Regions from separate parts of the Thioalkalivibrio sp. ALJ15 genome, predicted to be linked through region 1. Evidence: riboswitches for the same ligand, from Rfam matches in the RefSeq annotation. Region 1 holds a riboswitch; each other region holds the start of a gene.
What was found. A riboswitch is a leader RNA that binds a small molecule or an ion and turns the genes downstream of it on or off. The one in region 1 is predicted to bind cobalamin.
Positions count from the first base shown of each region.

Region 2: another riboswitch for cobalamin. It lies ahead of G015_RS0109525 (TonB-dependent siderophore receptor); the one in region 1 lies ahead of bluB (5,6-dimethylbenzimidazole synthase).
Region 3: another riboswitch for cobalamin. It lies ahead of G015_RS0104730 (porin); the one in region 1 lies ahead of bluB (5,6-dimethylbenzimidazole synthase).
Region 4: another riboswitch for cobalamin. It lies ahead of G015_RS0104830 (TonB-dependent receptor domain-containing protein); the one in region 1 lies ahead of bluB (5,6-dimethylbenzimidazole synthase).

Region 1 is NZ_KB912060.1:105,486-111,317, reverse strand. Features, by position in the region: gene G015_RS0111810 (pirin family protein) at 1-63, opposite strand, end outside; gene G015_RS0111805 (hypothetical protein) at 407-796, opposite strand; gene G015_RS0111800 (ABC transporter ATP-binding protein) at 809-1,663, opposite strand; gene G015_RS0111795 (iron ABC transporter permease) at 1,663-2,634, opposite strand; gene G015_RS0111790 (cobalamin-binding protein) at 2,641-3,543, opposite strand; cobalamin riboswitch at 3,690-3,892, shown strand; gene bluB (5,6-dimethylbenzimidazole synthase) at 3,987-4,697, shown strand; gene cbiB (adenosylcobinamide-phosphate synthase CbiB) at 4,702-5,604, shown strand; gene cobD (threonine-phosphate decarboxylase CobD) at 5,693-5,832, shown strand, end outside.
Region 2 is NZ_KB912059.1:41,022-46,853, reverse strand. Features, by position in the region: gene G015_RS0109535 (cation diffusion facilitator family transporter) at 447-1,346, opposite strand; gene G015_RS0109530 (LysR family transcriptional regulator) at 1,438-2,319, shown strand; cobalamin riboswitch at 2,838-3,091, shown strand; gene G015_RS0109525 (TonB-dependent siderophore receptor) at 3,254-5,338, shown strand; gene G015_RS0109520 (hypothetical protein) at 5,328-5,615, shown strand; gene G015_RS13670 (PepSY domain-containing protein) at 5,632-5,832, shown strand, end outside.
Region 3 is NZ_KB912057.1:231,884-237,715, forward strand. Features, by position in the region: gene gltX (glutamate--tRNA ligase) at 1-312, opposite strand, end outside; gene G015_RS0104720 (DUF4399 domain-containing protein) at 451-894, shown strand; gene G015_RS0104725 (cytochrome-c peroxidase) at 963-1,943, opposite strand; cobalamin riboswitch at 2,213-2,447, shown strand; gene G015_RS0104730 (porin) at 2,576-3,691, shown strand; gene G015_RS0104735 (cytochrome c) at 3,713-4,273, shown strand; gene cobM (precorrin-4 C(11)-methyltransferase) at 4,469-5,233, opposite strand; gene G015_RS0104745 (cobalamin biosynthesis protein) at 5,233-5,661, opposite strand; gene G015_RS0104750 (bifunctional cobalt-precorrin-7 (C(5))-methyltransferase/cobalt-precorrin-6B (C(15))-methyltransferase) at 5,691-5,832, opposite strand, start outside.
Region 4 is NZ_KB912057.1:254,130-259,961, reverse strand. Features, by position in the region: gene G015_RS0104840 (cyclopropane-fatty-acyl-phospholipid synthase family protein) at 1-737, shown strand, start outside; gene G015_RS0104835 (hypothetical protein) at 848-2,746, shown strand; cobalamin riboswitch at 2,792-3,041, shown strand; gene G015_RS0104830 (TonB-dependent receptor domain-containing protein) at 3,183-5,060, shown strand; gene G015_RS0104825 (cob(I)yrinic acid a,c-diamide adenosyltransferase) at 5,064-5,618, shown strand; gene G015_RS0104820 (cobaltochelatase subunit CobN) at 5,743-5,832, shown strand, end outside.

The sequences.
Region 1 (5,832 bases):
CACACCCGCGCCGTCCTGGGTCGGGTGGGCTGTGCGTACGCTGTCCGGCGGTGTGGGGGTCATGACTTCTCCTAGGGAAACACTGATGAATGTACACGCTCGCGCTCGAGTCGCTTTTGCGTGCGAACAAGGCGCGGTGACCGCCGTGCAGTCATTCTGCACAAGGGAGCCGCAACGCCGTGCGCGCGCAAAAGCGGCCGAGCCCTTGCATTCAATGGCTTGTGGGGTTGGCACCCCAGGTTCCCCGATCCTGCGTTGCGGCCCTTGCCGGTAGAACCACTACCGGCTGCGCACCGCGCCTTGTCTCGGAGAACCTGGGGTGCCAACGCGAGTGTGTACATTCATCAGTGTTTCCCTTGATTAACCCTGCAACCATACCGACCATAAAAGCAAAAGAAAATTGCAGTCAGGGCCTGTCATGGGGCGGCTGCAGCGATGTCAGTTCGAGCCAGCTATCAGCAAAGAATTCAAGACTCTCCACGAAATCCGGGTCGTGTTCCTGGCGGTTGATGGTCAGGTGCAGCATGACCGCCTCCGGCTTCGGCGGATGCCCGGTCGTCAGGGTCCAGGCGAGGGCGTTCGGGCAGCTCGGCAGGGTGAAGCGCACACCGCCATTGATGCACTCGCGCCGGACACGAAACTCGCCCCACAGGCAGTAGACGACGCCGGCATCGGGCCCGGTCTCTTCAACAAGGGCGTCAATGGCGGGGCAAAGCCGGGGCAGGGCCGGTACGGTCAGCTCGGCCTGCAGGGAATCGGCGACAGCTTGCAGGGGCAGGGTGCGAAAGAATTCCACCGGGATTCCTCGTTACGGGATGGTCGGCATGAAGACCGGCTGGCCGTCGATCTCGCCGGTGCTCAGCGGCTGGTTGTACAGCCGTTCCAGCGCGGAGGGCACCAGCATGGTTCGGGTGGGGCCCCAGCAGGCCTTTCCGTCGGGGAACATCAGCAGCAGGTGATCGCAGTAGCGTACCGCCAGGTTCACGTCGTGCAGCACCAGGATCGCGGCGCGGTTGTCCCGGGCGATGCCCCGTATATGGTCCAGCACCGCCACCTGGTGGTGCAGGTCGAGCTGGCTGGTGGGCTCGTCCAGCAGCAGGAGCCGCGGGTTCTGGGTGAGTACGGTGGCGATGGCCAGGCGCTGGCGCTCGCCACCGGACAGGGTATCCACCAGGCGGTGCTCCAGTTCCGCCAGATCCATGCGGGCCAGGGCGGCGCGGGCCTGGGCGTAGTCCTCGGCGGACTCGATGTCCCAGGGCCGCAGGTACGGGTGGCGGCCGATCAGAGCCGTCTCCAGTACTGTTGCAGGGAAGCCGTCGTGGTGCTTCTGAAACACCAGGCCTAGCTCGCGCGCCAGATGCGCTCGCGAGTATTCAGGGAGCGGGCGGCCTTGCACATGGATCTCTCCGGTGCGGGCCGCGCGCAGCCCGGCCAGGGTATGCAGCAGGGTGCTCTTGCCCGCGCCGTTCGGGCCGAGGATGCCCCAGCACTGTCCCGGGTTGATGGTCAGGTCCAGGGGTGAGCCGCTGGCGCGTTCCGGGATGTCGATGACCAGATCGTGGGTGGCCAGCAGGGTGTCCGGCCCTGGCACCTCGTGCACGCTCTCGGCACCCGGCGCATGGGGGTCGCCGTGACGTTGGGGGTCGGCAGTGTGCGGAGGCATCAGCGGCTCCGGTACAGCAGGAACAGGAATACGGGGACGCCCAGCATCGCGGTGATCACGCCGACGGGCAACTGCTCCGGGGCGATCATCGTACGGGCGAGGGTGTCGGCCAGCGTCAGCAGGATGCCGCCGCCGAGTGCCGAGGCCGGCAGGATCACGCGCTGGTCGTTGCCGAAGATCAGCCGGAGCATGTGCGGCACGATTAGTCCGACGAAGCCCACCGCACCGACCTGCATGACCGCCGTGGCGGTGATCAGTGCCGCCGCGACGTAGATCGTCCATTCCACCGGCCGCACGGCCACGCCCAGTGCGGCCGCCTGCATCGGGCCGCGCGCCAGCACGTTCAGCGTCCGTCCCAGCGGCAGGGCCAGCAACACGACCAGCACCAGCACACCCCAGGCGGGGTAGGGGTTGCGGGCGTGGGAGACATCGCCCATCAGCCAGTACAGCATCCCGGGCAGCTCCGCGGTCGGGCTCACGGCGAGCAGGAAGCTGATCACGGCGCCCCAGCCGGCCGCCACGACCACGCCGGTCAGCAGCAATCGGGTCGGCGTCCAGCTGCCGGTGCCGTGCGCCAGGCCGAACACGATCACCGTGGACAGCAGCGCGCCTGCGAATGCGGCGACCGAGACCGAGAACATCGACAGCCCCGCGAGCATGGCCAGCAGGGCACCCACCGAAGCCCCGCCGGAGAGGCCCAGCACATAGGGATCGGCCAGCGGATTGCGCAGCAACACCTGCATCAGGGCACCGGCGACGCCCAGCAGCCCGCCGGCGGCGAATGCGGCCAGGGCGCGTGGCAGGCGCAGTTCCAGTACCAGCGTGTTGTGCAGGCGGCTCCCTTCGCCCTGAATCACCGCGAGCAGGTCGCCGGGAGCAATGGCGACGCTGCCATAGGCCAGCGCGATCAGGATCGCAAGCAGCGACGCCGGGAGCAGGACCCCCGTGGCGAGGAGGAAGGAGCGCGTCACGGCTGGTCAGTCGTCCCGGCGTGAACGGGCCCGTTCCAGCTCTTCGCACATCAGCCGGGTCCCTTCGGCAATCCGCGGCGTGTGACGCTGGAGCAGCGACGGCGGGATAAAGAACAGGTTGGCGCGCTGCACCGCAGTCATGTCCTCCCATTGTTCCCAGGCAATTACCCAGTCCGGCCGGTCCTCGCCCATGCCGCCGCCGATGATCACCTCCGGATCGGCCTCGATCACGGCCTCGCGGTCCATGCGCGGCACCAGGCGGTCCAGGTGGCCGAACACGTTCTTGCCCCCGCACAGGCGGATGGCCTCGCCGATCAGGTGATCGTCGTTGACCGTCATCAGGGGCTGTTCCCAGACCTGGTAGAACAGCGGGACCGGGTCACGGTCGGAATAGTCCAGCCGCAACGTCTCGATCTCGTCGAGAAAGGCCTGCACCGCCTCCTCGCCGCGTTCCTCGGTACCGGCCAGCTGCGCCATGCGACGCATGCTGGTGGCCACGCCCTCGAAACTGCGCGGTTCCGAGACATAGACGGTCAGCCTCAGATCGCGCAGGCGCTCGATCTGCGAGCTGGAGTTGCCACTGCGCCAGGCGACCACCAGGTCCGGGTCCATTTCGACCACGCGTTCCAGGTCGATGCGGCTGTAGCCACCGACTCGCGGGATCATCTCCGCCTCCGGCGGGAAGTCGCTGTGCTGCGTGACGCCGACCAGCTGCTCTCCGGCGCCGACGGCGAACAGGACTTCCGTGATGTGCGGGGCCAGGCTGACGATACGTTCGGCGGGCCGGTCGAGCGTGACCTCGCGATCGTCATCGTCGGTCACCGTGACCGGTTCGGCCAGTGTCGGCCCCGCGCACAGGAGTAGCGCGGCAAGGGCCGTTAACTGGCGTTTGAGGGAAGTGAAAGTCATTAAAAATCCGACTGTTGTGGATTGTTCGTAACGTAAACAATACCGTGTTTTCGGGGCGCCGCACGGGCAGCGAAAGCGCCTCATCATAGCAGCAAGGGCAAGATGGTTTGGTGCCCAAATTGGTCGGGGGCACCCTGAGCGCGTATCATGCTCCGCTTTCGTCAGGTGCCTGCAGTTGGCAGGTGAAACGGGAAGCTGGTGCAAGTCCGGCGCTGCCCCCGCAACGGTAAGCGAGCGGTAAATCGCTCGGCAGACTGGCCACTGGGTCCTGTGCCCGGGAAGGCGTCTGCCGGTCGGCATCCTCCGACGCTCGCAAGCCCGGAGACCGGCCTGGCGGTGATTCATCCTGCGACCGTGCGGCGGGCAACGGTCGAGGGCGCAGGTGCGTTCCTAAAAGCCTGTTCCTTCGTGTCTTCGCCGCGCCGTCGCCTCGACGGAACCTCATGACGGCCCCAGCTCCCAACCAGTCAGAAGAGAATCCGAACGCGTTCGCCTCGGCGGAGCGCGCAGCGGTCTATCGCGTGATCGGCGAGCGCCGGGACATGCGGCATTTCCGCCCGGACCCGGTGGACCCCGATACCCTGCGGCGCCTGCTGGAGGCCGCGCACCAGGCGCCCAGCGTGGGCTACATGCAGCCCTGGCGCTTTCTGCGGGTGACCGACGCGCGGCTGCGCGATGCGTTGCACGGGCATGTGGCGGCGGAGCAGACACGCACGGCCGAGGCCTGCGGCGAGCGTGCCGCCGAGGTGCACCGGCTGAAGCTCGAAGGTATCCGCGATGCGGGCGAGCTGCTGGTGGTCGCGTTGACCGATGGGCGCGAGCGCTACGTGCTGGGTCGGCGCACCATCCCGGAGATGGACCTGTGCTCCGCCGCGTGTGCGATCCAGAACCTGTGGCTCGCGGCCCGGGCCGAGGGCCTGGGCATGGGCTGGGTGTCGCTGTTCGACCCGGACTGGCTGGCCGGGGAGCTGGGGATGCCGAAAGGGGCCTGGCCGATCGCGATCCTTTGTCTGGGTCATGTGGATGCGTTCTACGAGCGGCCGATGCTGGAAACCGAGGGCTGGGATCAGCGACGGTCGCTGGACGAACTGGTGTTCGAGAATCGCTGGGGCAGCCGTACCGACGCACCCGGCGGTTCCTCAGCGAGTGGATGACCCGATGCTGATCGCGTTCCTCACGCTGCTTGGTGCGCTGGTGCTGGATCGCCTGATCGGCGATCCGCGCCGCTGGCACCCGCTGGCCGGGTTCGGGCTGCTGGTCCAGCGCCTGGAGGCCCGGTTCTACCGCGATGGTCGGGCCCGCGGCGCGCTGCTTCTGGCCGTCCTGGTGGTGCCCTTTGTGCTGCTGACGGTCTGGTTGCAGCAGCTCCTGCCGGTCTGGCTGGTAGGGCTGCTGGTACTGGCGTTGGCGCTGGGCTGGCGCAGCCTCGACGAGCACGCCGAGCGCGTGGCCCGGGCGCTGGAGGCCGGCGATCTGGGCCAGGCGCGGCAGCAGGTGCAGATGCTGGTCAGCCGCGACAGCGAGGCCCTGGATGTGGCGGGGGTCAGCGGCGCTGCGGTGGAGTCGGTACTGGAGAACGGCAACGATGCCCTATTCGGCACCATTTTCTGGTTCCTGGTGGCCGGTGCGCCGGGGGTGGTGCTGTATCGCTTGGTGAACACGCTGGATGCGATGTGGGGCTACCGCAATGCGCGTTACACGCGCTTTGGCTGGACCGCGGCGCGGCTGGATGACCTGCTGAACTGGGTCCCGGCGCGCATGACCGCGCTGGCCTATGCCCTGGCCGGGCGCACTCGCGATGCCCTGCAGTGCTGGGGCGAGCAGGCCGCGGCCTGGAAGAGCCCGAACGCTGGGCCGGTAATGGCCGCTGGGGCGGGCGCACTGGGGCTGGTGCTGGGCGGTGCCAGCCAGTATCACGGCGAGCGTCAGTGGCGTCCGCGCCTGGGGATGGGCGCGGCACCGGATGCCGCCGGCATCCGTGCGGCGATGGGGCTGGTAGATCGGGCGCTGGCGCTGTGGATGGGCGTGCTTGTCATCGGGGTGAGCCTTGCGATCTTCTGACCCGAACAGAGCGCGGCCGGCACCGACCGGGGCCGTGCTAACCCAGGTGCATGGTGGCGGACTGCGCGCAGCTGCCAGGCATTACGGGGTGGCGCCGGAGCAATGGCTGGACCTGTCTACCGGCATCAACCCGCACGGCTATCCGCTGCCCATGCCCCCGGCGGACGTCTGGGCGCGCCTGCCGGAGCCCGACGACGGTCTGGAGGCGGCCGCGGCGCGGTACTACGG
Region 2 (5,832 bases), on a different contig from region 1:
CTGCTTGTCCAGGTATTTCGCCACCACATCCTCCGGCTCGTCCCGCTGCGCCGTGACCCCGAACCCCCGCTTTCAGACCCGGCACAGCCCATCCTCCCCCATCAGATGGCGGACCCGATAGCAGCCGACCTCAACATCGCCCATCCGCAGCTCCGACTGCACACGGCTTCTGCCAACGGGCCACCCACACTGTTCGAACGTCTCTTTGCCCCAGTGCAAGGCCGGCGCGGTCGCCGGCCGCACGTCTGCAATGCCCAGTAGCCCGACCGGTTCATCTCCAGCAAACCGCAGAACCGCTGCTCCGAGGCCTTTTTTGGAATGACCTTGCCCTCACAGCCGGCGGTTCTCTTCCTCCAACTCCCGGATCCGGCGCTGCACCGGCGTCAGGGGCCGGCCATCGCCGGCCTCCGCGGGCCTTCCAAGTCCGATGGTAGGACTCAACTGCCCTAGGGCCCAGCCTCAACGACCCGTTCCGCCTTACGACCCTCCGTGTGGATGACGACCACCGGACGGACAGGCAAGTCGGCTAATAAACGGTAAAGCCGGATACGCAACCGCTCGGCTCTCCGCATGTCCCTTGCGGGCAACCGAATCTCCAGAAGGAGGTACGGCCCAACCTTCGTATAGCGTGCCTGCCGGGCCGGCACTGCCGCCTCATTCAGAGCCGTGATCACCCGGGCTCTCAGCTCAGCCGGCGGGGCAGCCAGAACCAGCTCGCGTACAGCTTCCAAGGTCATCTTCAGCGGTACACCAATGAAGTATCCAGCCACCAGGAGCACCATGACCGGATCCGCATAGACGGCATACTCCGAAAATGCGGTGCGCTCCAGCAACACCGCCAGGCCGAAGCCCGCAAGGACGGCCGCACTCAAAAGCGTATCCATCAGCCACTGGCGGCGCTCGGCAGAGACCAACCCGCCGGGGGTACGAACCTGCACCCAGCGCAGATAACCCCACACGACCACACAGGCCACTGCGCTAATGGCCGCGAATAACATGGCCATGCCCGTCTCCACTACGCGACCGCCGGTCAACAGCGCGTGCAAGGCCAATGCAATCGACAACAGGGAAACCAGCGCAATAGTCAGCCCCTTCACGGTAATAACCAGTGGTTCAATCGCGGCACGACCGAAGGGGAAACGCTGGTTTGCTGGCCGCCGCACAACCCGTGCGGCGTACACCGAGAGCAACGACAGCACCAGACTTACAAGGGAGTACGCCCCGTCGAACAGGATCACCAGGGAGTTAACCCACAAGCCCCAAACGATACCCCCAAGGGCAAACATGCCGGCCATGGTGGCAGACAGATACAGCGCCGTTTTTTCCCGCGCCCAGAACGAACTCATGATGACCTCCCATTGAATTGCTGGCTATTCTAGGGAGCCCAATTCAATAACGTGAGTCGCTGAGCGACGGGTTTTCCGTCACCATGAGGCTATGAAAGACAGCCAGATCGAAACGTTTCTCGCCGTGGTGAAACAGGGCAGCGTCGCGGCCGCCGCACGCACCCTCGGCCGCAGCCGCACCACGGTGAGCACCGCCTTAAGCGCGTTGGAAGACGAACTGGGGGTGGTGCTGTTCGAACGCAGCGGCAATCAACTCCACCTCACCCCGGTGGGCGGCAGCATCGTGACCGACTGCCAGCGCCTGCAGCAAGTGGCCGGGCAGATCCACGCCCGTTGCCGGCACCACATGAGCGGTGCCGAATCGGCGTTGCGCATCGCCCGCGACGACGCCATCCCTGAGGCTACGTGGCGGGACCTGCTACGTCGCCTGAAGCACGCATTTCCGCATACCAGCGTATCCGTTTATCTGGCTCCACCCCGGGAGCTGCCGGAGCTTGTGGAACGCCAGGCCGTGGATGTGGCCTACGGCTTGATGCCCCAGTTGCTCACCGTGGGCTACCAGTGGTTTCGAGAGCTTGCAGACGTGCGCATGCTTACGGTCACCGCCACCGACCATCCACTGGCAGTCCTCCCCCGGGTCACGCAGGACGACCTCGTCGGACATACGGAGATTGTCATGGCCTATTTGGACAGGGACGGCCTGATCCCAGAGTCTCCCGACACTGACAACTACCTCGCCTTCACGCAGTACGAATTAATCCGCGACGCAGTGATCGAAGGTTCCGGCTGGGCCGATTTACCCTTTCCGCTCATCAGCAGCGCCCTGCGCCAGGAACAACTTCGCACAATCCCTCATCCGGCCGCTAAGTGGTGGAAGACCTTCTGCGTACTGGAATCCGAACAGGCCCACGGAGGTCCCGTGGTGACCTGGCTGGCCAATGAGCTGGAATCCTACCTGACCCGAATCAACTGAGAGCACGAATTCAACGGTGTCGTATTCCCCTGATCTTCTCCTGCGCCCCTGTGGCTCCGGCGCCTGTCCGATCAGCTCCGTTCTCACGTTGATGAAGAGGCGGTCGGCCACCGCATAGCCCCAGCAGTAAATTCGCCGGCTCGAAATGCAACGGACGCCATAATGCGACAGAAGATGCCGCCAGACGTCGCTGGGACACTGACCGGGTCGGTCGGCTTGCACCTAGAGCCCCGGCTCGTATTCCTGACTGTGCAGCCCCATCCCACAGCAGCGCCGCCTGGACGCGGCGCCTGCGTACCGTGATGCGCCATAAACTCCGGAACGATACGCTTCGCTGAAACTGGACCCGATTCTGCGCCATGACGTCTCCCTCAGCTGGATATGTGCTCCCAGCGTTCGACCGGCGGTGGCTCACCCAGGGAGCCTGGCTAAGTCTTCTTCCTCATCGGGAAAGAGTTGAATGGGGTTCATGAACCGCACTCAGCGCATTCTTGCGAACGTACACGCGATCCATTAACCTCCAGCGCCTTGCTTCAGGTGCCAGTCGGTTTAACCCGACTGGTTAAACGGGAAGCCGGTACGTTTGCCCCACCGAGCAAACCAGTCCGGCGCTGCCCCCGCAACGGTAGGCGAGACGGGGGTGCCGCAGAACCAAGCGGTACCCCGGGCACGGCGAAGACCACTGCGCGCAAGCGTGGGAAGGTGCCCTGCCCCCGGTCCAGGAAGGACCCGTCCGCGAGCCCGGAGACCGGCCTGAAGCATCCACGCGGCATTGCGGAGGGCTTTGCGCGGCTCGTTCTTCGGGTCCTTTCCGACGACGGACCCTGCGCCCCGGGCTGATCCACGCCCGGGGCGCAGGGTCCGTGCGTTCGCTCTCCGAGTGCCGCACCTGGCCCACAGCAGGGTGCGCGGGCGGCGCGCCGGAGAGGAAACCATGAACCATCGAAACAGCCGGCCGAATAGCCAGCCGGCAGCCCTTCCCGTTTTTCCCCGAACCCGAAAACCCATCGCGGCGCTGGCAGCACTGGGGCTGATTCCCGGGGTGTTCGCGTCGGTGGCAGCGGACACACTGGACACCTCCGGGGCCGAGACACCACGACTGGACGACGTGGTTGTCACGTCCTCACGCACCGGGAGCGCCGTGAGCGACGAACCTCAGGCGATTCAGGTCATCTCCGAGGAAGAGATCGAAAAGACGGCCGCGAACGATCTGACCGATCTGCTCAAGAAACGCGCCGGCGTCGATGTCGTGCAGTACCCAGGAATGCTCTCGGGCATCGGCATGCGCGGCTTCCGCCCCCAATTTTCCGGGATCAATCAACGCACGCTGCTGCTCTACGATGACCGGCCCGCCGGAGCGACTAACCTGTCCCTTATCAGTCCCTCCGGGATCGAGCGCATCGAGGTCCTGCGTGGTCCGGCGTCCTCGGTTTATGGCTCGTCCGCGATGGCGGGCGTAGTTAATGTCATCCCTAGGCGGAAAACCGGTCCGTGGGAGAGCCGCATCGCGCTCGGTTACGGAAGCTTCGACACCCGCGAGGCCGAGCTGGTCACCGGGGGAAGCGCAAATGAGCGCACGGACATCACTCTGGGACTAGGCGCCCGCGAGCAGCGGGACGACTTCCGCATGGGGAGTGGCGACCGACGCGATAATACTTCCTTCTCGAAGTACGATGCCAGCCTCCACGCGGGCACCATGTTGACCGACGGCTGGTGGCTGGACATGTCCCTAGAAGGCGTACTCGCGCGCGATGTCGAATCTCCGGGCGATATTGCGTATGGCACCGACCAACAAGGACAGAAGGATGTAGACCGCTACAGTGGCGAGACCCGTCTGACCGGCTATATGGGCGATCACGAGATCAGCCTGCTGATCTACGGGGCCCGCGAGGATTCCACGAATATGGAGGTGGTGGATGGCGCCCCCGAATACCGTTCCTCGAGAAACGTGGTCGACTGGCGCGGGGTGCAGATCAAGGACACCTGGCAGTGGGGTAATGCACACCGCCTGACCTTCGGCATGGATCATGAGCGGGCAGAACAGCGCGCACTTCGCTGGGACGCGGACGGCAACCGCATCGAGCCCAACTCCGCAGACAGCCGACGCGAAACCACGGGGCTGTTCGCACGGCAACAATCCCGGCTTCCCACGGATACTGTCCTAACCGTCGGCGCACGCCACGACTGGATCAAGCTGGAAATGCTCGACACGCCACACGGCACGGACTTCGAGCCCGACAGGTCACGTTTTACCAGCTTCAATCCGAGCATTGGCGCTAGTCATCCCTTGGGACAAGACTGGTACCTCCGCGGATCAGCGGGTACGGCCTTCATCGTTCCTGACGCCGGAGCCATAACGGGCCAGAGCGAACGCCAGACCCCGGCCGGCCAGACCGAGATCACTCGGGGCAACCCGGACCTGGACCCGGAAAAGAGCTTTACCTGGGACATTGGGGTCGACTATTTCGGCGGCCCGATGTCGCTTCACGCAACCTACTACAACACCCGCGTGCGTGACCGCGTGGTACGAGTCACCAGGGAGGATCCCGCCGATCCCTCGGAGCCCCGGATCTTCAGCTTTGAAAACGCCGACCGGGCGCGGTTCGAGGGGCTCGAACTCGAGACCCGCTATAGACACAACGAGATGCTCACCCTGTTCGGCAATGTCAATCACATCCTCACGGCATGGGAAGAGGCCGACGGCGAAAAACGCGACAGCCTCAATGTGGCCACCTGGAACGTGAATGCGGGCATCGACCTGGACTTCGGCCAGGTGGACGGACAGATCCTCGCGCGCTATGTCGGACCGCGCAAGGATGAGGACTGGGTCCACAACCCCGGTGAAATCGTCGAGGACGGCGGCTTCACCCTCGTCGACCTATCGGCCGGATGGGAGCCCACCCCCGACCAGCGCCTGTCAATCACGATCGAAAACGCCCTTGATCGGGATTACTTCGAGAAGCGTGGATTCCCACTTGCAGGCCGGACCATTACGGCACGGTACCGTTATGAGTTCTGATGTGCTGCATGCCAGCGCCGTGGTGCTTCGTATTTGCACCGCGGTGTTCGGCGGCTACCTGCTGGCCGTATCGCTAGGGGCCACCATGGTGCATACCCTGCCACTGCACCGGGCGGAGGCGGTCGATCTTTCAATTGCGCTGAGCTTCCTCGTCCACGCCGCCGCGGCCCTGTGGGCCTTCGCGGCGGGAACCGCAATGCGAGCCGCTGTCGGCGTCCTCGGCCCCGGCGTATTGCTGGGGCTGCTGGCACTCTTTCTCGCACCCACCGGCAGCTGATGCCCCGGAGGATCCCATGAAAGATACGTTTCGTCAGAGCATGGCCTGGCTGCATACCTGGACGGGCATCAGCCTAGGCTGGCTGCTCTACTTCATCTTTGTCACGGGCAGCATCGGCTATTTTGCCGTGGAAATCGACCAGTGGATGACACCCGAACGTTCACTGAATGGCCCCGGTGCGTCAGCTGCGGAATCAGTAGCCGTCGCCCAGGAGTAT
Region 3 (5,832 bases), on a different contig from region 1:
CTCTTCCTTCGTGCAGTAGCAGCGATAGGCGTGACCTGCGGCCATCAGCTGGTCGATTACCTCCTTGTACCGATCAAAACGCTCCGTCTGATAGAACGGCCCGTGATCGTAAGTCAGCCCCAGCCAGTTCATCCCCTCAAGGATCGCGTTGACCGATTCCGCATTGCTGCGCTCCAGATCGGTGTCTTCGATGCGCAGCACGAACTCGCCACCGTGGTGACGCGCATACAGCCAGGAGAACAGCGCGGTGCGGGCACCGCCAATATGGAGATAGCCGGTCGGACTGGGGGCAAAACGGGTACGAAAAGTCATGCGAAGCACTCGTTCCTGAGGAAAGTGGAATTTGAAGGCGCCTAGGGTAGCAGAACGCCGCGGGGCTGCCGCAGGGACCGCGGTCTATACTGGAGTTGGGACCACACGGATGCCCGAACGCGGGCCAAAGGAGCCTTCATGAATCCCACGCTCACCCGACTTTCCACGTTACTGGCACTGACCGGCGGCCTGGCGCTGGCCGGGAATGCCATGGCGACCGACCGCATTGCGCCACCGGACGGGGCCGAGGTTTATTTCATCAGTCCACAGGATGGCGAAACGCTCGAAAGTCCAGTGCGTGTCCAGATGGGCCTGCGCGGCATGGGTGTCGCGCCGGCCGGCGTGGAGATGGACAACACCGGCCACCACCACCTGCTGGTGAACAAGCCACTCGACGAGGTGGACCTGGATGCCTCGCTGCCCTTCTCCGACCACAAGCGTCATTTCGGTGGTGGACAGACCGAGGGCGAGCTGGAACTGGAACCCGGCGAGTACACCCTGCAGTTGCTGTTCATGGACTACCGCCACATTAGCTTCGACCCACCGGTTGTGTCCGAAAAGATCACTATCACGGTCGAATAAACGCACCCACGAAAAAGCCCCCTCCGTCTCCGGAGGGGGCTTGTAACACCCGATCCCAGTGCGGCCAGTTACGGCAGCGCGGGGATATCGAAGCGCGGCATCTCGCCGGTCAGTGCGTGCATGAAGGCCTCGATGTCCGCGACCTCGTCATCGCTGAACTCCATGCCCAGCATCTCCTGCCCCATGATGCGGATCGCCTCGTCCAGCGTCGCGGTCTCGCCGTTGTTCATGTAGGGGTAGGTCAGCGCCACATTGCGCAGCGTCGGGGTCTTGAACGCGAACTTGTCGGCCTCATCGCCCGTGACCAGATAGCGGCCCTTGTCTTCCGAGCCCGGCACCTGGATGCGATGGAAGTTGCTGTCGGTCAACGCCGGTCCGCTGTGGCAGGCCACGCAGCCGTTATCGGCGAACAGCTTCATCCCGCGCATCTGCTGCTCGCTCATCGCACCCTCGTCCCCGACCAGCCAGCGATCCAGCGGCGAATTCGGGGTGTTCAGCGTGCGCTGGAACGTCGCCAGGGCCTTGGCCACGTGGTCGGTATTGATCACGTTGTCGCCGTCATAATCGGGATAGGCGGCCTCGAACTTCTCCTGGTACTCGTTGAACTCCTCCAGGCGCGCGATCGCCTCCTCCAGCGGCATCGCCATCTCGATCGCGTCCTGGATCGGGCCCAGGGCCTGGCCTTCCAGATCGTCCTCGCGGCCATCCCAGAACTGGGCCGTGAAGAAGCCGGAATTCAGCACGGTCGGGGTATTGCGCTCGCCAACCTGGCCGTCATGGCCCACCGCGCGCGGGATGCGGTCCGCCCAGCCCAGCGCCGGGTTGTGGCAGGTGGCGCAGGAGATCACGCCGGAGCTGGAGATGCGCGGCTCGAAGAACAGCATCTTGCCCAGCTCGATCTTCTCCTTGGTCATCGAGTTGTCCGCCGGGATCGGCGGCAGCGCCGGCAGCGGCTCGAACACGTCGCGGTACTCGGAATAGTCGGTATCGGCCACGGCCGGGGCTGCGGCCCCGAACGCGACGGCTGCACAAGCCGCCAGCGCCGTCATGCGGAATCCGGAAAGCGTTTTCATACAGGTCTCCCTTGAGTAACAGATGAGTAACAGACATCTGAGAAGCGGATATCGGCGCGAACCGAAATAGACTCGGTCCAAACCACTTAAAACCCACCCTACAGACGCGGAAACCTGGTCGCGATCAAAATCCGCCCCGGAGATGATCTGCATCAATTATCAGCCTCCAGGGGAGCCGGGTTCGCCCCCACTACACCGTTTCCCGGGATACCCGGACAAACTTGACCCCCCCTTTTCCCTCCATTACGGTTCGCCCCACTCTAGGTGCCCCGGCGCTCAGCCGCCGGGGATAATCGGGAAGCCGGTGCGCGAATCGACATTCGCAAGGCCGGCACTGCCCCCGCAACGGTAGGCGGAGACGGGCGGATCCAATGCCACTGCGGCGCATCCCCGGGATGCCCGCGGGAAGGCGATCCGCCCTGGATGCATCGCGCATCCACTTCGCGAGTCCGGAGACCGGCCTGGACGACACCCGACGCCGCGGTGGGCGGCCGAGCGGGCCAGTCCGGCGTGCTCGCATCGCCCGGCCTCCCCTGCTCCCTGTCCAGCTTCCGGCGTCGTTTCATCCACGGCGTGCGGGGTCGCGCGTCCAAGGGAGCAACCCAACAATGAACCATACCCATCTCCGACCGGGACAGCATGCCGTCCCGGCCCTGGCCACCCTGTGCCTGATGACGGCCGCGGGCATCGCGCCGGCACAAGCCGGCTTCGAATTCGGCGACGCGGAAGACGGCCTGCAGGTCACCCTGGATCCGCTGATCCAGGGCCGCTACAGCTACGAACGAGACCCGGATGGCTCCAGCAGCGAATTCGACTTCCGTCGTGCCTGGCTGGACACCTCGGGCACCCTGTTCCACCCCGATCTGAGCTTCCGCCTGCAGCCGGATTTCAGCAGCGGCGAGCTGTCCATGCGCGACATCTGGTTGCAGTACGCACTGGGTGAACACCTGGGCCTGCGGGCTGGCCAGTTTACGGTCCCCTTCGGCCTGTCGCGGGATATCGGCGGACCCAACCGCCTGTTCACCGAACTGAGCATCGCCGGCAACCAGTTCGAGGTTCCGGCCGGCCGCGACACCGGTATCGCCCTGCTGGGCGGCGCCGGCGACAACCGGGCATGGGCCATCGGCGTGTTTGACGGTCGCGGACGTCTGGATCAGCGCGACGATCGCCCCTCCACATCCGGCCACCTGTTCAGCGCGCGCGGCGCGTGGGCCCCGGTCGGCGCAGTCCCACGTGACAACACCACGTTAGGCCAGGCCGTGGAGCGCACCGTCGCCCTGGGCGCCGGCGTACAGGCCGCCAGCCGCAACCACCTGCGCGACTGGAGCCGCGGCATCGAAGACACGGTGGCCAACCAACGCGCCGACTGGATCACCGCCACCGCCGACGCGGTGGTCAAGTTCGCCCATACCTCGCTGTCGCTGGCGGCCTTCCGCCGCGATGTCTCCCCCGACCGCACCGCGAGCTACCACGACCTGGGGGCCGAACTGGAACTGGCGCAGTCGCTGCCGGTGGAGGGACTGGAGTTCGCCGCGCGCCACGCCGTATTGCGCCACGACGCAGGCGACGATCTTGGCACTGACGAGCGCTGGCAGCGTGAATGGGGTGCCGGCCTCAACTGGTATCACCGTGGCCAGCGGCACAAGACCCAACTGATGTGGCTGGACCGCGACACCGACACCTCGGACTGGGAGCTGCACCTGCAGCACCAGTTCCGCTTCTGAGAAATGACCGGGAGAATCGACATGAACTGGATGCAACCGATCCACCACCCGTTGAGAACCACCCTCTTTGCGATCCTGTTGCTGGCTGCCACCGGCAGCCCGGCCACCGCGGAGGTCACTGTCACAATGCCGGGCCCCTGGGGCGACTATGACGAGACCCTGGACGATCCGGCCAAAGTGGATGCGACCGAGGCCTTCCAGCGCTTCCGTCAGCAGAGCATGCAGGGCACCTCGGCCACCTACCGCAGCATCGAGCAGATCCTGCGTTATGACGCACCATTCGCCGAACGTCTGCCCGGTCTGGCCGAGGAACTGGCGCGCCGCGCCGACGACATCGAAACCTGGTTCGCACGCGAGACACCAGCGCGGGACGGCGAACCCGGGGCCCTGCCCGCGGCCTGGGAGGACCCGGAGTTCTCCGAGTACAAGGCAGCCTACCGCGAGGCCGCCGAACGACTGCAGCGCAAGGTGGAGTCGGCCGACGACCTGGAGAACGAAGACTTCCAGCTTCGCGCCACCGAGGCCCTGAACGGCGTGCGCCACCATTGTCTGGCCTGCCACGACAACTACCGCCGCCGCTAAACCGGCCGGGAACCAAGGGGCCGCCGCATGGCGGCCCCTTGCCGTGACCCTGATCGGGAAGAAACCGCCTTCGCCTGCAAGCAGACTCCTACAGGTTCCTGGCGATGTGGGAGCCTGCTTGCAGGCGAAAAGCCCCGTGTCCCACAACACCCACCGGCGTTATCCCTGCCTGCGGAAGATCAGGGGCGCCACCGCTTAGTCCCCGTCCATGCCGCGGTAACGGCGCACATGCGCCGGGTCGTACAGCGCGCTGTCGCGGAAATCGCCCGGGTCCAGCGCCGGGCCCACCAGGATCAGCGCCGAGCGCCGTGTGGTCAGGGCCTGCGCCCGTTCCGCGATATTCCCCAGCGTACCGCGCACCACGCTCTCGTCCGGCCAGCTGGCGCGAAACACGATCGCCACCGGGCAGTCGCAGCCATAGTGCGGCCGCAGGTCCTCGACCACGGTCTCGATATTGTGCAGCGACAGGTGGATCGCGAGGGTCGCCCCGGTGGCGGCAAAGCTCGCCAGCCGTTCGCGCTCCGGCATGGAGGACGCCCGTCCCGGCGTGCGCGTCAGCACCACCGACTGCGCCACCTCCGGCACCGTCAGTTCCCGCCCCAGGGTCGCGGCGGCGGCGGAGAATGCCGGCACGCCGGGCGTGATGCTGTAATCGATCCCGGCCGCCTCCAGCCGACGGATCTGCTCGCCCAGCGCGCTGTAGACCGAAAGATCGCCGGAGTGCAGGCGCGCCACGTCCTGGCCCGCCGCGTGGGCGCGTTCGATCTCCTCCATGATTGCGTCCAGCGTCAGCGGCGCGGTGTTGACCACGCGCGCCCCCTCCGGGGCATGCTCCAGCACCGCCTCCGGCACCAGCGAACCGGCATACAGGCATACCGGGCAGGCCGCGATACGATCGCGCCCGCGCAAAGTCAGCAGATCGGCCGCACCCGGCCCCGCTCCGACAAAATGAACCGTCATCAAAACTCCTCGAAATTCCCGTCTGTCCCGTTCACCGTCCGCACGGCCACCGCGCAGCTCGCCCGTGCCGAGAGCCGCCGCGGCAGCAGCAGGCGCGCCCCGTCGCCGGCCACCGCCAGCGCCGCCGCCTCCGCCACCGAACCGACCCCGGCGACGGCACGCGAGCGCGCCGAGTCCGTGGACAAGGCAGCGTCGCGCGCGGCCAGCGCGGCCGCCGACGCGAACACCGGCTCCAGCTCCAGGTCGCGCGCGGCCGTCCACAGCACCGGGCTGTCGCCCTTGTGCCCCGGGGCCGCCAGCTGCCGGATCTCGATCGCCTCGCCGCCCCCCGCCCGCAACACTGCGTGCGCCTCGGCCAGCACCTCGCGGACCAATGCCTCCAGCTCGCCGGCCGTGCAGGCCGAGGCGAAGCCGACCCCGGGGGTCACCCGGACACGCGCCCCGCTCGGCGTTTCCCTCAGCTCCGGCGCAGCGACCACAGGGTCACCGGCCGCAGCGGCTTCCAGCCGGCCATGCCGCCCAGCGGCTCCGCGCGGCTGACGTTGATCCGCGTGAGCTCGCCGCCGTGGCGCTCGTGCGCCGCCGCCAGCACCGCGTCC
Region 4 (5,832 bases), on a different contig from region 1:
AGCGGGTGCTGGATATCGGCTGCGGCTGGGGTGGGCTGGCCTTTCACCTGGCCGAGAATGCCGATGTCCAGGTGGACGGAATCACCCTGTCCCGGGAGCAGCTGCGAGTGGCCCAGGCCGAGGCGAAGCGCCGCGGGCTGGACGATCGCGTGCGCTTTTTCTATCAGGACTACCGCGAACACGACGACCAGTACGACCGGATCGTCAGTGTCGGCATGTTCGAGCATGTCGGCGTGCCCAATTACGGCACGTTCTTCCAGCGGGTGAACGACCTGCTCAAGGACGATGGCGTGGCCGTCCTGCACACGATTGGCCGCCAGGGGCCTCCGGGGACCACCAACCCCTGGCTGAGCAAGTACATCTTCCCTGGCGGTTATACCCCGGCACTGTCCGAGGTGATGGAGGCGTTGGAGCCGACCCCGCTGCATACCACCGATATCGAGTTCTGGCGGCTGCACTATGCGGAGACGCTCGCCGAGTGGTATCGGCGGTTCCAGAACATCCGTGCCGAGGCAGTGGGCCACTTCGACGAGCGCTTCTGCCGCATGTGGGAGTTCTATCTGGCCAGTTGCGAGGCGACCTTCCGCTGGTGGCGCCAGGTGGTGTTCCACATCCAGGTGGCCAAACAGCAGGATGCCGTGCCGCTCACCCGCGACTATCTGTATGCCGACGAGGCGCCCAAGGTGGTTTCGACGCCGCCGGGGGAGGCGGCAGTCCGGGGTCGCAGTGCTGCGTAGGGATTGCGGACTACTTCCTGGCTCCCTGAACATTTTTTCCTGACCGGGCACCCGCAACCGGTCTGTTTTCCCTACACTTCACGGAAACGCTGAGGGGGCAGGGACGACGCGTGTTTGGCAGGTTTCGCAAGCGGCAACAGCGGCAGGAGGCCCCCCAGGCCGCCAGTCCGAGCCAGGACCATGTGCTGATCGAGGCGGCCGGGCGCAGCCGGATCACCGAGGTCGCGGCGACCGCGCGCAAGGTGCCCTGGTCGCTCAACATGCTGCAGCTGCTGTGGGCGGCCGGCCCGGTGACCTTCCTCGCGATGCAGGGGGGCTATTTCCTGGGCTTTGGCCACGCCGCCCCGGCCCAGAATTTCATCTTTTTTGCCGTCTACACGCTGCTGTTCGGGGTGATTGGCCTGCTGGCGCGGTTTATTGCCGATGCCACGCGGGGCAAGCGGCAGGAGCGCTCACGCGATCAGCTGCGCAATACGATCGACTTTTTGCCGGACCTGCTGTTCGTGACCCGCGACCTGGCGATGGCCGAGATGGCGCCGGACATGCGGCGACGCAAGGCCGCCGAGGTTCTGCTTCATGAGGTGGATATCTCGCCGGAAGGCGTCGCGGTCGCGGTGCGCGAGATGACCGGCGATACCAGCCTCGCAGCAGCGGCCGAGCAGATCGAGATCTACCGTCGGCTGGGGCTGCGCTCGCGCGTCGCGGATCTGGTGGATGCCACTGCGGATGCTCGTCTGGCCGCGCTGGAAAAACTGCACCACGATGCCTCCGAACTGGCGGATCCGCTGCGCGACCGGCTTCAGGGCGTCGCGCCAACCCGTGAGGATGGCGTCCGGCGGATCGATCAATTTCTGGACCGCCTGTTTTCAGCGGCGGACTCGGATGACCTGTCGCGCTGCTCACTGGATGATACGCAGGCCATGTTTGTACTGGCCTTCGAGATGGTCAACGGGCGGCAGATCCGGCGGCTGAGTTTCGAATGGTCGGGTGGTTGGCGGTTGGGGCATGCGCTGGATCGGCTGGAGTATCAGGGCAACCGTTTCCGCGTCGCTCAGGCGGGTGTGGTCAGTCGCCTGCGCTCGCTCGCGATGTTGCTGGCGCAAAGCCCGGCCAGTGGCCTGGATCCGCAGGTCCTGCGTTCGCCGACTCTGGGTATCGGGCGCGAGGTGCTGGATGCACTTTCGCAACTGGAACAGTCCCGCCCCGCTGTGAATTCGCCGGAAGGCCGCCTGCTGGGGCGGGCGCTGCGTCATGTCGAAGACCTGCGCGCGGCGCGGGACCAGCTCATGCAGGCGCAGAGTCGCTATACCGCCGCGGTCGAGCGCTGGGAGGCGCTGCGACGACAGCAGGTCGAGAGAAAGGGGCAGCAGAGCTGGTTCAAGCGCAGTGCGCGCGGTATCCGCGTGAGCGAAGAGGTGATCGAGCTGGCGGACGACCAGAAGCTGCGCCTGGCCGACCGGTTCTGTGAGTACCTGTCCGAGCTCGGCATCCGGCGCGAGGGCGACCTGTTCTACTTTGGTGGGCACCCACTGGATGCGGACACCGCCAAGCGCATCGGCATCCAGCTCGCACTGATTCTGGAGCCTCTGGTCGACCTGACCAACCCGAGTATCCAGCGCGCGATCTATGCGAATCCCGCCGCCTATCTCGGAGGCCTGTACGTCGGCATGAGTGCGGATGCCAAGGCGGGGTTGGGTTCGGCGATGGTGCGTATGGTGCGTCAGGATCTTAGCCGTATGGCGGAATGGCTGGCCCTGCGTCTGACGCGCATCTACCATCTGCCGCTGTCCGACTCCATGCGTGATTTCCTGGTACGGCAATATGGCGCCAATCCCGACCGCCTGGAGATGCTGGCCGCCCATCCGGTGGAGGAGGGCGCGCAGGCGGCGCCGGTGGCTTTGCGTGCCGAACGGTCGCCGGAATTTGACGCCATGCTGCAGGACAAGTCCTGGGGGCGGTTGCTCAAGAGCGGCGCACGTTATGTGCAGGCCGAGGCCCAGCGATCCTGACGCCGCGTATTTCCCGGGTCTGGTAATTTCTTGACCAACTGTGTAGGCTTTCGTGCGTTTTCTGGTGCCCCTCGGCGTGTCTCGCCGAGGGGTTAAACGGGAAGTTCGGTGAGCCCGCTACAGGTATCTGGATGCCTGCGGACGAATCCGACGCTGCCCCCGCAACGGTAATCGAGCGAGAGGCCATGACGGCCTCTGATGGTCGCGGCACACGCCACTGAACGGAATCGTTCGGGAAGGCGCCGCACCGGAACGCTCGTCAGCCCGGAGACCGGCCAGGGAATGATCGCGCGGCATGCGGCGGGCATGCGAGGCGGATGATCGGGCCTGGTCGCATAGCGGCTGTGCCCGGTCCCCCTCGTGCCTCTCTCCCCCTGCCTGCGTGGTCCCGACGAATTTACGGCGTGCGGGCGGCTCGCCGGGAGACACGGACGACATGAAACGCACAGCACTTTCCACGGCCATCCTGCTGGCCACCGGTCCCGCCCTTGCGGACACGCCGAACACCAACGACGCGCAGACGCTGGAGACCGTCCAGGTTACCGCCTCGCGAATCGCCCAGACCGTCGACGAGACGCTCGCTTCGGTGACCATCATCGACCGCGAGGAAATCGAACGCCTGCAGCCCCAGCAGTTCACCGATCTTTTAGATGGGCGCGCTGGCGTATCGGTGAGTGGTGCCGGCCCATTTGGTAAACAGTCGAGTGTGCGCGTGAGGGGTACCGAATCTGATCACCACCTGCTTTTGATCGATGGAGTTCGCATGGGCTCTGCGACCACCGGCGGGGCGAGTTGGCGGTTCCTGCCGCCGGAGGAGATCGAACGAGTGGAGATCGTGCGGGGCCCTCGAACGTCCATTTATGGGTCCGATGCCATTGGCGGCGTGACCCAGATCTTTGCCCGAGAAGGTCGAGAAGGACCGCCGAAGGTCAACGCATTTGTCGGAGGCGGAAGTTTTGACACGTGGGAGACCGGAGTCGGCGTTGCCGGCGGCACCGAGAACACGAACTACAGTTTCTCGGTTAGCCACTTCGAGACCGATGGGATTAACGTGCAGGACGACGTCGGTGACGATGACCCTGACGGTTACAAGAACACCTCGCTGGCCGGCAAGCTGTCGCATCGGCTCCCCAACGGCATCGAGCTATTCGGCAACATGCTGTATTCGGAGGGCCGCTCGGAATACGATGCGGACGAATTCGGCCTCGTCGACCCCGCCGACCCGGACTCTTTTGGCCGTCTGGGGCCGTATGACCGTGCCTACACGGATTTCGTGCACGCCGCCCTGCGGGCCGGTGTTCGTATTCCGGTAACCGCCCGCTGGGACTCGGAAGTCACGCTCGGGCAGTCACGGGATGAGAGTGACGATGTGACGGAAGGCGGCGTGCTTGGTGGAAGCATCGATCGATTCGATACGCGTCGGAATCAGCTGACCTGGCGCAACGATCTCCGACTTGGGGATCGCACCGACCTAGTGGCCGGAGTGGATGCCTACGAGGACCAGGTTGATGGCACCACCGATTATGACGAGGACTCGCGTTACAACGTTGGCGTGTATTCGGTCTTGCGCACCGAACTTGGCAACCACGACCTGGAAGCTTCGCTGCGTTACGACGACAACGAGCAGTTCGGTGCAAAGACCACGGGTCAGATCGCCTGGGGCATGCAGGCCACCGATGCCCTGCGCCTGCGGGCATCCTATGGGACGGCTTTCAAGGCTCCGACATTTAACGATCTTTATTTCCCAGATGTAGGGTTTTTCCGTGGCAATCCAGACTTAAATCCAGAAGAGTCAGAAACGTATGAACTCGGTGCGCGGTACTCAGCCGGTCACACGTACGTCGACGTTGCGGTGTTTGAGGCTCGCGTCGATAACCTTATTACCGGCTCCCCTCTCCCTGAAAACATCGAAGAGGCGCGGATTCGTGGGTTGGAGATCGAGGGTGGCCATGAGTTCGGTCCGTGGAATTCTCGTGCCTCGATGACGTTGTTGGATGCCGAAAACCGGGAAACCGGAAAGGAGCTGTCGCGCCGGGCGCCGGTAAGTGCGAGGTTGGATCTGGACCGAGAGTTCGGGCGGTTTTCCGTTGGAGCTACAGCCATTGCCAAGAGTCGATCGTATGACGATACCGGTAATAACGACCGACTTTCCGGTTACGGCCTGCTGAATTTGCGCGCCAGCTATCAGATCCATCGGGAATGGCAGCTCCGGGCGACGGTTAGTAATGTGCTTGATAAGGATTACGAGACCCAAGGGGGCTACAACCAGCCGGGTCGGGCCGCTTTCGTCAAGCTGCGCTACCAGCAGAGGTGATGCATGGGTAATCGACTGTCAAAGATTGCGACCCGCACGGGTGACGAAGGCCGGACTGGCCTGGGGGATGGCTCGCGGGTGGATAAGGACAGCCACCGCGTCGAGGCGTTTGGTGACGTGGACGAGCTGAACAGTGTCGTGGGCCGGGTCCTGGTCCACGATCTCCCGGAAGAGGTTCGGCGCGTGCTGGCCCTGGTTCAGCACGAGCTGTTCGACCTGGGGGCGGAGCTGGCGGTGCCGGGGCATCAGGCGCTACCGGATGCCTCTGTCGAGCGGCTCGATGTCGAGCTGGAAAGCTTCAACGCCGATCTGCCGCCGCTCGAGGAGTTCATCCTGCCGGGCGGTGGGCCGGCCACGGCCGACTGCCATATCGCCCGTACGGTATGCCGCCGTGCGGAACGTCGTCTGGTGGCGGTGAATCACCATGAGGCGCTGCGGCCGAGTTCACTGGCCTACATCAACCGCCTGTCGGATCTTCTGTTCGTGCTCTGCCGTGTGCTTGCACGTCACGAGAACGGCGCGGAAGTCCTCTGGCAGCCGGCCAACAAACGCGGCTGATTGCATCTGCCGTTGCTGGTTTTCGGGTGCCGTTTCCACGGCACCTTCCTGCGTATAACGGATTGGCGACGCCACCATTGCACCGGTGGCGTCGCCCCATCGAATTTTCTTCGGGGTTTATCGCATGTCCTTCTGGAAACGCAGCCTGGTCCTGCTGATCGTCGGCCTGTGGAGCACGCCCGTATGGGCAGGGCCCCAGATCGTCGGCATCGTC